Regions from separate parts of the Pseudomonas sp. GW823-FHT06E10 genome, predicted to be linked through region 1. Evidence: riboswitches for the same ligand, from Rfam matches in the RefSeq annotation. Region 1 holds a riboswitch; the other holds the start of a gene.
What was found. A riboswitch is a leader RNA that binds a small molecule or an ion and turns the genes downstream of it on or off. The one in region 1 is predicted to bind cobalamin.
Positions count from the first base shown of each region.

Region 2: another riboswitch for cobalamin. It lies ahead of cobO (cob(I)yrinic acid a,c-diamide adenosyltransferase); the one in region 1 lies ahead of cobW (cobalamin biosynthesis protein CobW).

Region 1 covers NZ_JBXAHJ010000017.1:26,882-34,156, reverse strand. Annotated here, with positions in the region: gene cobN (cobaltochelatase subunit CobN) at 1-2,176, opposite strand, end outside; gene cobW (cobalamin biosynthesis protein CobW) at 2,180-3,250, opposite strand; cobalamin riboswitch at 3,354-3,566, opposite strand; cobalamin riboswitch at 3,778-4,003, shown strand; gene AC1Q6Y_RS23695 (CbtB domain-containing protein) at 4,125-4,316, shown strand; gene AC1Q6Y_RS23690 (CbtA family protein) at 4,328-5,035, shown strand; gene AC1Q6Y_RS23685 (cobalamin biosynthesis protein) at 5,032-5,445, shown strand; gene cobM (precorrin-4 C(11)-methyltransferase) at 5,527-6,273, shown strand; gene nfuA (Fe-S biogenesis protein NfuA) at 6,350-6,934, opposite strand; gene AC1Q6Y_RS23670 (fatty acid cis/trans isomerase) at 7,130-7,275, opposite strand, start outside.
Region 2 covers NZ_JBXAHJ010000011.1:185,308-192,582, reverse strand. Annotated here, with positions in the region: gene AC1Q6Y_RS19125 (cobyric acid synthase) at 1-959, opposite strand, end outside; gene cobD (threonine-phosphate decarboxylase CobD) at 956-1,948, opposite strand; gene cbiB (adenosylcobinamide-phosphate synthase CbiB) at 1,941-2,849, opposite strand; gene bluB (5,6-dimethylbenzimidazole synthase) at 2,846-3,496, opposite strand; gene AC1Q6Y_RS19105 (cobyrinic acid a,c-diamide synthase CobB) at 3,493-4,830, opposite strand; gene cobO (cob(I)yrinic acid a,c-diamide adenosyltransferase) at 4,827-5,438, opposite strand; cobalamin riboswitch at 5,521-5,754, opposite strand; gene AC1Q6Y_RS19095 (hypothetical protein) at 5,908-6,492, shown strand; gene AC1Q6Y_RS19090 (PQQ-dependent sugar dehydrogenase) at 6,559-7,275, shown strand, end outside.

The DNA of each region.
Region 1 (7,275 bases):
CCCGGCCATCGCCCCGTGGAATGCGCAACAGCGCCAGCAAGGTATCGATACGCAATCGCCCGGAGGGCGATTCGCCGAACACATGCAGGCCGTCGCGGATCTGCGACTCCTTCAAGTCGCACAGGTAAGTGTCGAGTCGCGGCAACCAGATCGCCGCATCGGCATCGCTGTCGAGTTGTTCGTCCAGTTGCAGTTCACGGTCGATGTGGGTGTCACGCACCAGTTGCAGGATGTCGCGCTGCAACTCTAGGGCGCGGCGCGGATCGAGCAGCTGCGCTTCGTAATATTCGTCGGCCAACAGCTCGAGGTTACGCAGCGGGCCGTAGGTTTCGGCGCGGGTCAGCGGTGGCATCAGGTGATCGATGATCACCGCCTGGGTCCGCCGCTTGGCCTGGGCGCCCTCACCCGGGTCGTTGACGATGAACGGATAGATGTTCGGCAGCGGCCCGAGCAAAGCGTCTGGCCAGCAATGTTCCGACAGCCCCACGCCCTTGCCCGGCAGCCATTCGAGGTTGCCGTGTTTGCCGACGTGGATCACGCCGTGGGCGCCATAGGTGTTGCGCAGCCAGAAGTAGAAAGCCAGGTAGCCGTGGGGCGGCACCAGGTCCGGGTCGTGATACACCGCGCTCGGGTCGACCTGATAACCCCGGGCCGGCTGAATGCCGACGAAGGTCAGGCCAAAACGCAGGCCGGCGATCATCATCCGCCCGCTGCGATACATCGGGTCGTTTTCCGGCGCACCCCAACGTTCGAGCACCGCCGCGCGATTGGCTTCAGGCAAGGCGTTGAACATCACTAGATAATCATCCATGCCCAGGCTTTGCTGGCACGGACGCAGGTCGAGGGTCTCGAGATCGTTGCTGACGCCGCCGAGCAACTGCTGGATCAGCGCGGTGCCACTGTCTGGTAACTCAGCCGGTAATGGATAACCGTCGGCATGCAACGCCCACAGGATATTCAACGCCGCTGCCGGGGTATCGAGGCCGACGCCATTGCCGATGCGACCGTCGCGGGTCGGGTAGTTGGCGAGAATCAAGGCAATGCGTTTTTCAGCATTGGGCACCCGCGCCAGATCGATCCAGCGTCGCGCCAGTTCGGCAACGAAATCCATGCGTTCCGGCTGCGGCCGGTAGCAGACCACATCCGACTGACTACGCTCACTGCGCCACGCCAGGTCCTTGAAGCTGATCGGGCGACTGATGATGCGCCCGTCCAGCTCAGGCAACGCGATATGCATCGCCAGGTCACGGGGGCCAAGCCCCTGTTCGCTGGCGCGCCATCCCGGTTCATTGTCCTGGGCGCAAATCGCCTGGATCACCGGGATATTGCGGCGAAACGGGCGCAGATGAGGTGCTTCCGGACTGGATTGAGCGAAGCCAGTGGTGTTCAGAATCACTGAAGCTTCGACTTCATCCAGCCAGTCCTCGACCACCGAGAGGCAGCCGGGCTCTTTCAAGCTAGCCAGCGCAATCGGCAATGGATTCAACCCCGCTGCCTGCAACCGTTGGCAAAAAACATCAATGAAAGCGGTGTTCGCCGCCTGCAAATGCGAGCGGTAAAACAGCACCGCCGCCACGGGTTGATCGGCGTGCCAGTCGGCCTGCCAGTCGCTCAGTGCGGCAGAATGTTTGTGCGGATGGTAAATCGCCGTGCGTGGCAGGGTTTGCGGTTCGCCCCAGGTGTAATCACGCGCCAGCCAGCGGTTGGCCAGGCAGCGGAAGAAGTCGAGGGCGTTGCCCATGCCGCCCTGGCGCAGAAACTGCCAGAGCCGGTCGCGATCCTCGGCACCGACGGTGCTCAAGTCGCTGAGTTCCGGGTCCGGGCGATCATCACCCGGCACCAGAATCAGCTGCACGCCGCGCTGCGACAGCTCGACCAGACGCTCGATGCCATAACGCCAATAGGCGATGCCGCCGTGCAGCGAAATCAGAATGACCTTGGCGTGGCGCAAGACTTCATCGACGTACAGGTCAACCGAGGCATGGTTCTGCACCTGCATCGGATTGGCCAGGCGCACGCTCGGGTAATCGTCGGGCAACTGCTGCGCCGCTTCGGCGAGCAGCGCCAGGCTGGAATCGCCGCTGCACAGGACCACCAGCTCGGCGGGGGTTTGTCCAAGGTCGGCAATGTTGTCATCCGACACGAAACCGCCGGGCTGGGTCCTGAGCAGGTGCATGGCTTACACGCTGAGCGCGGCGCGCAATTGCGCCTCGAGAACAGTGGCGTCCAGTTTCTGGCCGATCAGCACCAGGCGAGAGACTCGCGCCTCTTCGGCGCCCCACTGGCGGTCGAAATGCTTGTCAAAACGCGTACCCACGCCCTGGATCAGCAGGCGCATCGGCTTGTTCGGAATCGCCGCAAAGCCCTTGACGCGCAGGATGCCGTGCTGGACCACCAACTGGGTCAGCGCGTCCAGCAGCAGGCTTTCGTCGGCTTGCGGCAGTTCGATGGAGATCGAATCGAAGGCGTCGTGATCGTGGTCATCATGATCGTCGTCACCATCGTGATGATGGTCGTGGTGGCTGTGGCGGCTGTCGATGTGTTCTTCGGAGCCGACACCGAGGCCGATCAGCACGTCCAGCGGCAGGCGACCACTGCTGGCTTCGATGATTTTCACCGCTGGCGGCAATTCCTCGGCGACTTCCAGGCGCACACGGGCCAGGTCCGTCGGGTTGATCAGGTCGGTTTTGTTGAGGATCACCAGGTCAGCGCTGGCCAATTGGTCGGCGAACAGTTCGTGCAGCGGCGATTCGTGGTCCAGGTTCGGGTCGAGTTTGCGCTGGGCGTCGACCTGATCCGGGAACGCGGCGAAGGTGCCGGCGGCCACGGCCGGGCTGTCGACCACGGTGATGACCGCATCCACCGTGCAGGCACTGCGGATTTCCGGCCACTGGAAGGCCTGCACCAGCGGCTTGGGCAATGCCAGACCGGACGTTTCGATGAGAATGTGGTCCAGATCGCCGCGACGGGCCACCAGTTCGCGCATCACCGGGAAGAATTCTTCCTGGACGGTGCAGCACAGGCAGCCGTTGGCCAGTTCATAGACACGGCCGTTGGCTTCTTCTTCGGTGCAACCGATGGAGCATTGCTTGAGGATTTCGCCGTCGATGCCCAATTCGCCAAATTCGTTGACGATCACCGCGATGCGGCGACCCTGGGCGTTGTCGAGCATGTGGCGCAGCAGCGTGGTTTTACCCGAGCCGAGAAAGCCTGTAACGATGGTGACGGGGAGTTTGGCCAGTGTTTTCATCGGATGCCCTATGGCTAAGCTGGCGGGCATACGGGACGACGACCGGCAACGCGCACGCGCGTGCCTGAAGAGTTCGCCACCGGATCACCCCGCCCGGTTGAAAGTGAGAATCTGTGACGAGGCAGGTCTCCTGGCTGACGATGTGCCGGGCTTGAGCCTGGCATTCGCTGCGCCTTCCCGCCGGCCTCATGGATTGAGTCAGCAGTGGCGTGGCAACGAACATCACCGTTCACAGTTGCGGGGGCAGCCGCGGCATTGACCGCGTTCCCTTCTTAGCTTCGACAAACGCCGAAGAACCTCGAAAGCGCAAGGCTACGCATGGTCTTGGGGCGGGTCAATGCTTGCGATCCCTGTGGCGAGGGGGCTTGCCCCCGTTCGGCGGCGAAGCCGTCGCAAATCCAGAGTGCACGCTTTGTCTGGATAAAAGTAAGGGGGCCGCTTCGCAGCCCAACGGGGGCAAGCCCCCTCGCCACAGAAACTCAAACGAGAACCCCTGCCAATTGACGCCCAACCCCCGCCCATGCTCTCCTACACACCTTGTTACGGGTGCCCTTCACAGGGTGAAACGGGAAACCGGTGAATCATGTGCTTTACTCTTAAGCCATGTCAGTCCGGTGCTGCCCCCGCAACGGTAAGCGAGCGAAGCGTCAGATCCACTGTGCCACTGCGGCATGGGAAGGTGATGCTTTCAGGTCCAGGCGCAAGCCTTTGCCCCTCGTGAGCCCGGAGACCGGCCCGCAACACAAAGTGACCAGTACGATCACTGAACCAACAAACCCGCGGTGGGCGGGCGCTGTTTGAAACCTTGCGCGCCTGGTCGTGCGGGGTTTTGCATGCGCTCTTATTCCCCGCTGACAGACCAGAGGGAAACGCCATGTCGATCATCAGCAGCGCCGAACACACAGCCGCAAGCACCACCTCAACCCTGACCCAACGTTTGGCCGCCGCCGTCTGCGCGTCGATCCTGGGCGCGTGCCTTGTGTATTTCGCCGGTTTCTCGCACATCGAAGCGGTGCACAACGCCGCCCACGATACCCGCCACAGCTCCGCGTTCCCGTGCCATTGAGAGCTGTCGACATGATCAAGCGTATTGCGCAAACCGCAGGTTTCACCGGGCTGCTGGCCGCCCTGTTGCTGACCCTGCTGCAAAGTTTCTGGGTCGCCCCGCTGATTTTGCAGGCCGAGACCTACGAAAAAGCCGAACCGGCCGCTGTTGAAATGCATGAACACGCCGACGGTGCGGTGGCTGCCCACACTCATGATGCACAAGCCTGGGAGCCGCAAGACGGCTGGCAGCGCGTGCTGTCGACCACCGGTGGCAACCTGGTGGTGGCGGTCGGTTTCGCCCTGATGCTGGCCGGCCTGTACACCTTGCGTGCGCCGACCAAAACCTCTCAAGGCCTGCTCTGGGGCCTGGCTGGTTACGCGACTTTCGTGCTCGCGCCGACCCTAGGCCTGCCACCTGAATTGCCAGGCACTGCCGCCGCCGACCTGGCAGAACGGCAACTGTGGTGGGTCGGTACCGCCGCCTCCACCGCCGTCGGTATTGCGCTGATCGTGTTCAGCCGTCACTGGCTGATGAAAGTCCTCGGCGCGGCGATCCTCGCCGTTCCCCATGTGATTGGCGCGCCGCAACCGGAGGTGCATTCGATGCTTGCTCCAGAGGCGCTGGAAACCCGGTTCAAAATCGCTTCGCAACTGACCAACGTGGCATTCTGGCTGGCCCTGGGCCTGATCAGCGCCTGGTTGTTCCGTCGCAAAAGCGATGGTCAATACAACGCATGACTGACGTCAGCACAGCGCCGACCCTGGTGGTCGGCCTGGGCTGCCAACGGGGCTGCCCCGTCAGCACGTTGCTGGCGCTGCTCGATCAGGCGCTGGAGGCGCACCAGATAGCTCGTCATGAAATCAAGGCGCTGGCCAGCATCGATTCGAAGCGCGACGAACCTGCACTGATCGAACTGGCTCAGCAACTCGGCCTGGAACTGACGTATTTCAGCAGTGAGCAACTGGCCGCTTATGAACCGCAACTCAGCCATCAATCGCAAATAGCGTTTGAGCGCACCGGTTGCTACGGCGTTGCGGAAAGCGCCGCACTGGCCCTGGCCGAACAACTGGCCCAGGCCCCGGCAAAACTGCTGATTCCACGACAAAAATATGCCCAGGCAACCCTGGCATTGGCTGGTGCTGCGTAAAAACCGATAATCCCCGCCTTCGATCATGAACATTCTTCATCTGAAGACCTGTTCAGCCCCTTTTTCCCACAGGAACCGACGATGACCGTCTACTTCATTGGCGCAGGTCCCGGCGACCCCGAACTGATCACCGTCAAGGGCCAGCGGCTGATACGCAGTTGCCCGGTGATCATTTATGCCGGCTCACTGGTGCCGGCCGCCGTACTGGAAGGTCACTGTGCCGAACAGGTGGTCAACAGCGCCGAACTGCACCTGGAACAGATCATCGACCTGATCAAGACCGCCCACGCCAAAGGCCAGGATGTGGCCCGGGTGCACTCTGGCGATCCGAGCCTGTATGGCGCCATTGGCGAGCAGATTCGCTATCTGCGTGAACTGGGCATTGCGTTCGAAATCGTACCCGGCGTGACTGCCACAGCCGCTTGCGCAGCGCTCTTGGGCGCGGAACTGACCCTGCCGGACATTTCGCAGAGCGTGATCCTGACTCGCTACGCCGACAAAACCGCCATGCCACCCGGAGAGGAATTCTCCAGCCTGGCGCAGCACGGCGCGACCATGGCGATTCATTTGGGGGTCAGTCACCTGGCGAAGATCGTCGAGGAACTGCTGCCCCATTACGGCGCCGATTGCCCGATTGCAGTGGTGCATCGCGCGAGCTGGCCGGATCAGGATTGGGTGGTGGGCACGCTGGCAGATATTGCCGGGAAGGTTGAATCGAAGGGATTTCGTCGTACGGCGTTGATTCTGGTGGGTCGGGTGCTGGGCAGTGACCACTTCAGCGAGTCATCGCTGTATCGCGCAGGGCATGCGCATCTTTACAGGCCCTGATTCACCACAGGTTTCCAATCACCCATAAAAAAACGGCGCTCACGGGGCGCCGTTCTTTCAATTCGCAGCGAACACCTTAGTAGTAGGCGTTTTCTTTCTGCGTGTGGTCGGTCACGTCGCGAACACCTTTGAGCTCCGGGATGCGCTCGAGCAAGGTGCGCTCGATGCCTTCCTTCAGCGTCACGTCGGCCTGGCCGCAGCCCTGGCAACCACCACCGAACTGCAGGACGGCGATGCCGTCTTCGACCACGTCGATCAGGCTGACCTGACCGCCGTGGCTGGCCAGCCCCGGGTTGATCTCGGTTTGCAGGTAGTAGTTGATGCGCTCGTTGATCGGGCTGTCGGCGTTGACCATCGGTACCTTGGCGTTTGGCGCCTTGATGGTCAGCTGGCCGCCCATGCGGTCGGTGGCGTAGTCGACAACTGCATCGTCCAGGAAAGCTTCGCTGAAGTGGTCGATGTACGCAGTGAAGCTTTTCAACCCCAGAGCGGTGTCTTCGGGTTTTTCTTCGCCCGGCTTGCAGTAGGCAATGCAGGTTTCGGCGTACTGGGTGCCAGGCTGGGTGATGAAGACGCGGATGCCGATGCCCGGGGTGTTCTGCTTGGAGAGCAGATCAGCCAGATAATCGTGGGCGGCGTCAGTGATGGTAATAGCGGTCATGGAAACTCCTCGCAGGCTTGGGCGCAGTTTACGCCAATCAACGCGCCGGACAAAGTCCTAGTATTTTTGTCGGGAAAGATTGTCCACAAACCCCCTGTAGGAGCGAGCTTGCTCGCGATGGTGTGTCAGTCGACATCAATGCAACTGATCCATCATCGCGAGCAAGCTCGCTCCTACAGGGGGGGCGGTGATTGTTCAGAGGTTCTCGTAGCGATTCATGTCCAGCACGCCCTCTTCCACCGGATCGTTTTCGTGGATGTAGCGGCTCAGGTCATGGAAATAAGCCCAGAATTGCGGATGACTGCGGCGTATTCCCCAGCGTTCGACGATTTTCTCGAAGC
Region 2 (7,275 bases), on a different contig from region 1:
CGCAGATGCCGGGCGATGGCGGTGTCCCAGCCGTTGGCCCGCAGGTACGCGAGGTCGCTGCGCACACTTTTCGAGCCGGGAAGGATGATCAGGTCGGCGGGCGGAATCGCCTGGCCGGGGCCGATGAATTGCAGGTCCACTTGCGGATGCAGGCGCAGCGGATCGAAATCGGTGTGATTGCTGATGCGCGGCAGCACCGGCACCACCACCTTGAGCACCTGTTCGGCTTTATCGGTCTGGCGTTGATCGATGCCGTCCTCGGCCTCCAGGTGCAGATCCATCACGTACGGCAGCACGCCGATCACCGGTTTGCCGGTGCGCTCTTCAAGCCAGTCCAGACCGGGTTGCAGCAACGCGATATCGCCACGAAAACGATTGATGATGAAGCCTTTGACCCGCGCCTGCTCACTCGGCGACAACAGTTCGAGAGTGCCTACCAGATGGGCAAAAACTCCGCCGCGATTGATATCGGCGATCAGCAGCACCGGGCAATCCACCGCTTCGGCGAAGCCCATGTTGGCGATGTCCCCGGCCCGCAGATTGATTTCCGCCGGCGAGCCCGCACCCTCGACCATCACCAGCGGATACGCCGCGCTCAAGCGCTCGTGGGAGGCCAGCACCGCTTGCATGGCGATGGTTTTGTAGTCGTGATAGGCGACCGCATTCATGGTCGTGACAGCGCGGCCATGGATGATCACCTGGGCACCGGTGTCACTGTTGGGCTTGAGCAACACCGGGTTCATGTCGGTGTGCGGTTCAAGGTACGCGGCCTGGGCCTGTACCGCCTGGGCGCGGCCGATCTCGCCACCGTCGGCGGTCACCGCGCTGTTGAGGGCCATGTTCTGTGGCTTGAACGGCACCACCCTGACGCCCTGACGCGTGACCCAGCGGCACAACGCGGTTACCAGCGTGCTTTTACCGGCATCCGATGTGGTGCCCTGCACCATCAGCGTGGTCATTGGTTTTCCTTGGCGAAATCGTCGAACGCCAGCGCCAGTCGTACCCAGGCGATTTCGTCACCGGGCAAGCCGAATCGCAGGCTGCTGTTGTGCGTGAACAACCGCAGGAGAATGCCGCGCCGGGCCATGAATTCATGCAGTTCTTCGGCGCGCTCGGTGATCAGCCACTGGAACAGCGCACAACCGCCCTGGGGCTCGAAGCCGTGCTGTTCCAGCAACGACGCAAGGCGCTCGCTGGCCTCTTCGGTGCGCACCCGTTGCCGCGTTTGTCCCTCGGTATCGCGCAGACAGGCCTGACCCACTACCCGGGTTGCCCCGCTCACGGCCCACGGCCCCACTTGTTCTGCCAGCAACTTGAGCAACTTGCGCTCGGCCAGCACAAACCCCAGGCGCACACCGGCCAGGCCGAAAAATTTGCCAAAGGAACGCAAGACGATCAATCCGACTTGATGGGCAAACGGCGCCAGGCTCAGTTGCGGCGTGTTATCCATGAACGCTTCGTCCACCACCAGCCAGCCACCGCGCTGCGCCAGTCGCGTGTGCCAGTCGAGCAGCCGACTGGGAGTGAGGCTCAGACCCGTGGGGTTATTCGGATTGACCACCACCAGCACGTCGAAACTGTCGATAAAGAAGTCGACTTCCTGCTCCAGCACTTCACGCACGATGTAGCCGTTGCGACGCCACGCTTCGGCGTGCTCGGCATAACACGGCGACAGTACGCCGACCTTGCCCGCCCGACGCAATCGCGGCAGCAGTTGAATCGCCATTTGCGAGCCGGCCACCGGCAATGCCTGCAAGGTGCCGTAGTAATCACAGGCGGCCTGCTCCAGACCGTCGTCCGCCTCCGGCAAACGGGCCCAGGCCCGCAGCGGAATATCCGGCACCGGAAACGGCCAGGGCGCAAGGCCGGTGGACAGGTCCAGCCAGTCGGCTTCATCTATGCCGTATTCGAGCGCCGCCTTGCGCAGTCGCCCACCGTGCTCAAGCATAAAATTCGGCCCCCAGGCAGAGAATCAGCAGCCATAACCATACCCCGCGCTGGACCAATTGCCAGCCCCGGTCAATCGAGTCGGCATCCGCCGGCACACCTTCGCCCAACTGCGGACGCTGATGCAGTTCGCCGTGATAAATCGCCGCCCCACCCAATTCGACACCAAGGGCACCCGCCCCTGCCGCCATCACCGGGCCGGCGTTCGGGCTATCCCAGGTCGGGGCCTGGGTGCGCCAGCATTTCAATGCCAGCCGGGTTTTGCCCAGCAGCGCGTATGTCAGTGCCACCAGGCGCGCAGGAATGTAATTGAGCACATCATCGACCTTCGCCGCCGCCCAGCCGAACCGTTCGAAGCGCTCATTGCGATAACCCCACATCGCATCCAGCGTATTGCTCAGGCGGTAGAGCACCACGCCCGGCGCGCCCGCCACGGCAAACCAGAACAACGCTGCGAACACCGCATCGCTTCCGTTTTCCAGCACCGACTCGGTAGCGGCACGGGCGACTTCGGTTTCATCCAGTTCGCTGGTCTGGCGGCTGACCAGATAGCTCACCCGAGTGCGCGCCGCTTCCAGGTCATTACTGCGCAGGGCCTTGGCCACAGGCGTGACGTGCTCACCGAGGCTGCGCATGCCGAGGGCGCAATAGAGCGCGAGAATCTCGACGATCCAGCCGACATAAGGCGCCCAGGAGAATGCCGTGGCCAGTAGCGTCAGTGGCAACACGGCAATCACCCACGCGGTGACGCCATGGCTGCGCCAGCCGCGACCGCCGCCGTTGAAACGTTGCTCGATGCGCTCGGCAAAACGGCCGAACGCCACCAGCGGATGCCAGCGTTTGGGTTCACCCAGCAGCGCATCCAGCGCAACCGCGGCGACACTCAACAACGCCACACTCATTGACTCACTCCCCAATAATTTTCATACAGCAATTCATGTAGCGGACGCGCCTGCGCCCAGCCTTCGAGCACCAGCATCGGCGCCGGATAGAACTCTTTGACCGGCCCCAGGCACAGCACGGCCAACGGCTTGGCACCCGGCGGCAATCTCAACAGGTCCGCCAGTGCCTGTGGTTCGAACAGCGACACCCACCCCATGCCCAGCCCTTCGGCACGGGACGCCAGCCACAGGTTCTGGATCGCGCAGGACAACGAAGCCATGTCCATTTCCGGCAAGGTGCGGCGGCCGAAGATATGCTGCTCGCGGTCGTCCATCAGTGCGGCGACCAGCACCTCGGCACAATCGTTGATGCCTTCCACCTTGAGCTTCATGAACTCATCGCTGCGCTCGCCAAGGGCTTCGGCGGTGCGGATGCGTTCTTCTTCTACCAGGGCCTGGATTTGCCCGCGCAAGGCGCGATCGCTGATGCGGATGAAGCGCCAGGGCTGCATCAGGCCGACACTGGGGGCCTGATGCGCGGCTTCGAGCAGGCGACGGAGCAATTCGGGCTCGACGGTGCCGCCGCTGAAGTGGCGCATGTCGCGGCGCTCGGCGATGGCGCGGTACACCGCCGCGCGCTCGGTTTCGGAGAATGCGTTGTCGCTCATGGCCTCTTCGCGAGCAGGCTCGCTCCCACAGGGTTTTGGTCAGGCGCAAACAGCGCGGCAATCGCCGAGGGGTTCGACGGAAAATAAAAGTGTACGTAAGAGGCAGTCATCCGCCCCTCACGGTAGACCGCCTCCGCTCCGCGCCCGCCGTTAGGGCTCAAGCCACGGGCAATCGGCGCCAGTTCAGTGGTGGTCAGCGAATGATGATAGGTGTGCCCGCGCAGCGAGCCTTCCGGCAGTTCCACCGCTTGCAAAGCCAGCGCTGCCAGGCGCTTTTGCATGACTGCATCACCGGCCAGCAAGCCAACCAGTTCGGCGCGAGTGCCCTCGACATCGGTCAGGGAATCGAGCAAATAAAGCATGCCGCCACACTCGGCGAGCAACGGTTTGCCTGCCCGGTGGTGGGCGCGGATCGCATCGAGCATCGCGGTGTTTTGCGCCAGTGCAACGTGGTGCAGCTCCGGGTAGCCGCCCGGCAGATACAGGCTGTCCGCCTGCGGCAACGCACGGTCGCGGATCGGCGAGAAGAATGACAACTCGGCGCCCATCGCCCGCAGCAGATCCAGGCTCGCGCCGTAGGTGAACGCAAAGGCTTCATCGCGGGCGACGGCAATGCGTACACCGGCCAGCAGTGGTTCGGCCACGATGACATCAGGGGCGGCGAATTCGACTGCCGGTGGCAGCGCGACCTCGCAACTGCTGGCCAGGGCATCGGCTGCCGCGTCGAGGCGCAGGTCGAGATCGTTCAACTCACTGGCCTGCACCAGCCCCAGGTGCCGACTCGGCAGTTCGATCCCGGTTTCCCGGGACAGCGCGCCATACCAGCGCAAACCCTCAGTCAGGCTACCTTCGAGCAGTTGCGCATGGCGCAGCGTGCCGACACGATTGGCCAGCACGCCGGCAAACGGCAAGTCCGGCTGATAACGCGCCAGCCCCAGGGCCAATGCGCCAAAGGTCTGGGCCATGGCGGTGCCATCGATCACCCCCAGCACCGGCACACCGAAATGCCGCGCCAGATCGGCGCTCGACGGCGTACCGTCGAACAACCCCATGACGCCTTCGATCAGGATCAGGTCGGCTTCAGCGGCGGCTTCCCACAGCAACCGGCGACTCTCCTGCTCGCCGACCATCCACATGTCCAGCTGATACACCGGCGCACCGCTGGCGCGCTCGAGGATCATCGGATCGAGAAAGTCGGGCCCGCACTTGAACACTCGGACCTTGCGCCCCTGATTGCGATGCAATCGGGCCAGTGCCGCGGTGACGGTAGTCTTGCCCTGGCCAGAGGCCGGCGCGGCAATCAGTACCGCCGGACAGTGCCGAGGCTGACTCACAATTCGACGCCTTTCTGCGCTTTGATCCCGGCTTGAAAGGCGTGCTTGATCACGCCCATTTCGGTGACGGTGTCAGCCATCTCGATCATCTCCGGCTTGGCGGCACGACCGGTGACCACCACGTGTTGCATCGGCGGTCGGGCCTGCAAGTCGCTGAGCACCTGATCGAGATCGAGGTAGCCGTGCTTGAGGGCGATGTTCAGCTCATCGAGCACCACCAGACCGATGGACGGATCGCGCAGCAGTTGCTGTGACACCGCCCAGGCCGCTTCGGCGGCGGCGATGTCGCGCTGGCGGTCCTGGGTTTCCCAGGTAAAGCCTTCGCCCATCACATGAAAACGCACCTGCTCGGGAAAGCGTCGGAAGAACAACTCCTCCCCCGTACTGTTGCGGCCCTTGATGAACTGCACCACGCCGCATTGCATGCCGTGCCCCATGGCGCGGGCAAGCATGCCGAAGGCCGAACTGCTCTTGCCCTTGCCGTTGCCGGTCAGCACCAGTAGCAGGCCACACTCGTTCGGGGAATTGGCGATGCGCTCGTCGATCACGGCTTTTTTGCGCTGCATGCGCGCCAGGTGGCGTTCGTCACGATCGGGGGTATCAGTCATGGGGGAGCTCTCCGTTTAGGCAGGAATAACGGCGGGCAGGCACAAGAATAGAAGGCAACAAGCCTGGCATCGCCCACCGTGATGCCGCTGGATGAATCAGGCCGGTCTCCGGGCTCATGAGTGGCCGCGGGGCCAGACCGTGCGCCTTCCCGCATCAAATCGACACAGTGGCATCACACACAGTTTTCACTCATTTACCGTTGCGGGGGCAGCGCCGGAATTGCGGGCCTTCGACCAACAGAAGGACTCACTCACCGGCTTCCCTGTTTCACTCTGTCGACCCAAGCCACAGAGCACCTGAAACAAGCCGCGAAGGTTAGAGGGTTGGGGGTGGAGCGTCAATTAAAGCCGGGAGGCCATCGACCGAATAACTGCCGTCAATCAATAAACTGACGTCAATCTTGTGCCACGCTCTCAGCGGTGATATCAAAGAGCCACAACCTCACAACACAACAACAAGGGTGAGCCCATGCAAGGCATGATCATCAGCAATCCAAAGCTGGAATTCCTGCGCCCGGTGCTCGAACGCTGGTTCGAATGCATCGACCGTTATAACGCCGTCCGCGGTGATGGCGACACACCGTACTGGCACGACGAAAAGGCCAATCTCGGACTACTGTCTGCCGCCGCCTGGATGGCCGAGATGGTCACGCTGCAACAGACGCCCACCCGCAAGCAGACCGAAGAAGGCGAACGCAACAGCCGCGCCGACCTGCTCCTGGCGTCATCCGAAACCCGCGCCTACATCCAGACCAGCCAGCGCTGGCCACGGGTCAACAGCCTCAATCTGACCCAGGCCCTGATCGACATCGCCAGCGATGCCAAGCGCCTGAGCCACGCCAGCGACCTGAAACTCGGCTGCCTGTTCGTCGCCCCGCAAAAAGCCCAGCAGGGCGCCACACCGGAAGAGCTCCAGGACATGGTCGATGACCTGCAAAAAGAACACAGCTGCGCTGTCGCCTGGTATTTCCCTTATGCCTACCGCAAGTTGCGCAACGAAGCCGGCAACTATCACCCCGGCATAGCAGTGCTGTTCAAGGAGGCACGTGGCTAAGGGTTGAACCATCGGACGACAACGCGCCTCTATGATTAGAACAAGGCACTCATAGGGAAGACCCGCATGCGCTCGCCCCCGCTCGTTCTCGTTATCGCGTTCTGCGGAGGGCTCGCTGCTTGTGGCGGGACCGCCCGCCTGCAAGTCTCCGACGGCACCGGTCCTTCGCCTCAACTGCCAGAACCCGACAAAACCCTGATCCCGACCGTGAACATCGCCCCGGCCATCGGCTGGCCGCAGGGTGCGAAGCCCATCGCCGCCAATGGCACCCAAGTGGCCGCTTTTGCCGAAGACCTGGATCACCCACGCTGGCTTTATGTACTGCCCAATGGCGATGTGCTGGTCGCGGAAACCAATGCACCCCCCAAACCCGAAGACGGCAAAGGCATTCGCGGCTGGATCATGAAGAAATTCATGGGGCGTGCCGGAGCCAGGGTGCCCAGCGCCAACCGCATCACCTTGCTGCGCGACAAGGACCACGATGGGGTCGCGGAAACCCGCACGGTGTTTCTGCAAAACCTCAACTCGCCCTTCGGCATGACCCTGGTCGGCAATGACCTGTATGTGGCCGACACTGATCGCCTGCTGCGCTTTCACTATGAAAGTGGCGATACGCAGATCAAGTCACCGCCGGCAAAAGTGGTCGACCTGCCGGGCGGCCTGCTGAATCACCACTGGACCAAAAACGTCATCGCCAGCAAGGACGGCAGCAAGCTGTACGTCACCGTGGGTTCCAACAGCAACGTTGCGGAACACGGCATGGACAAGGAAGAAGGTCGCGCG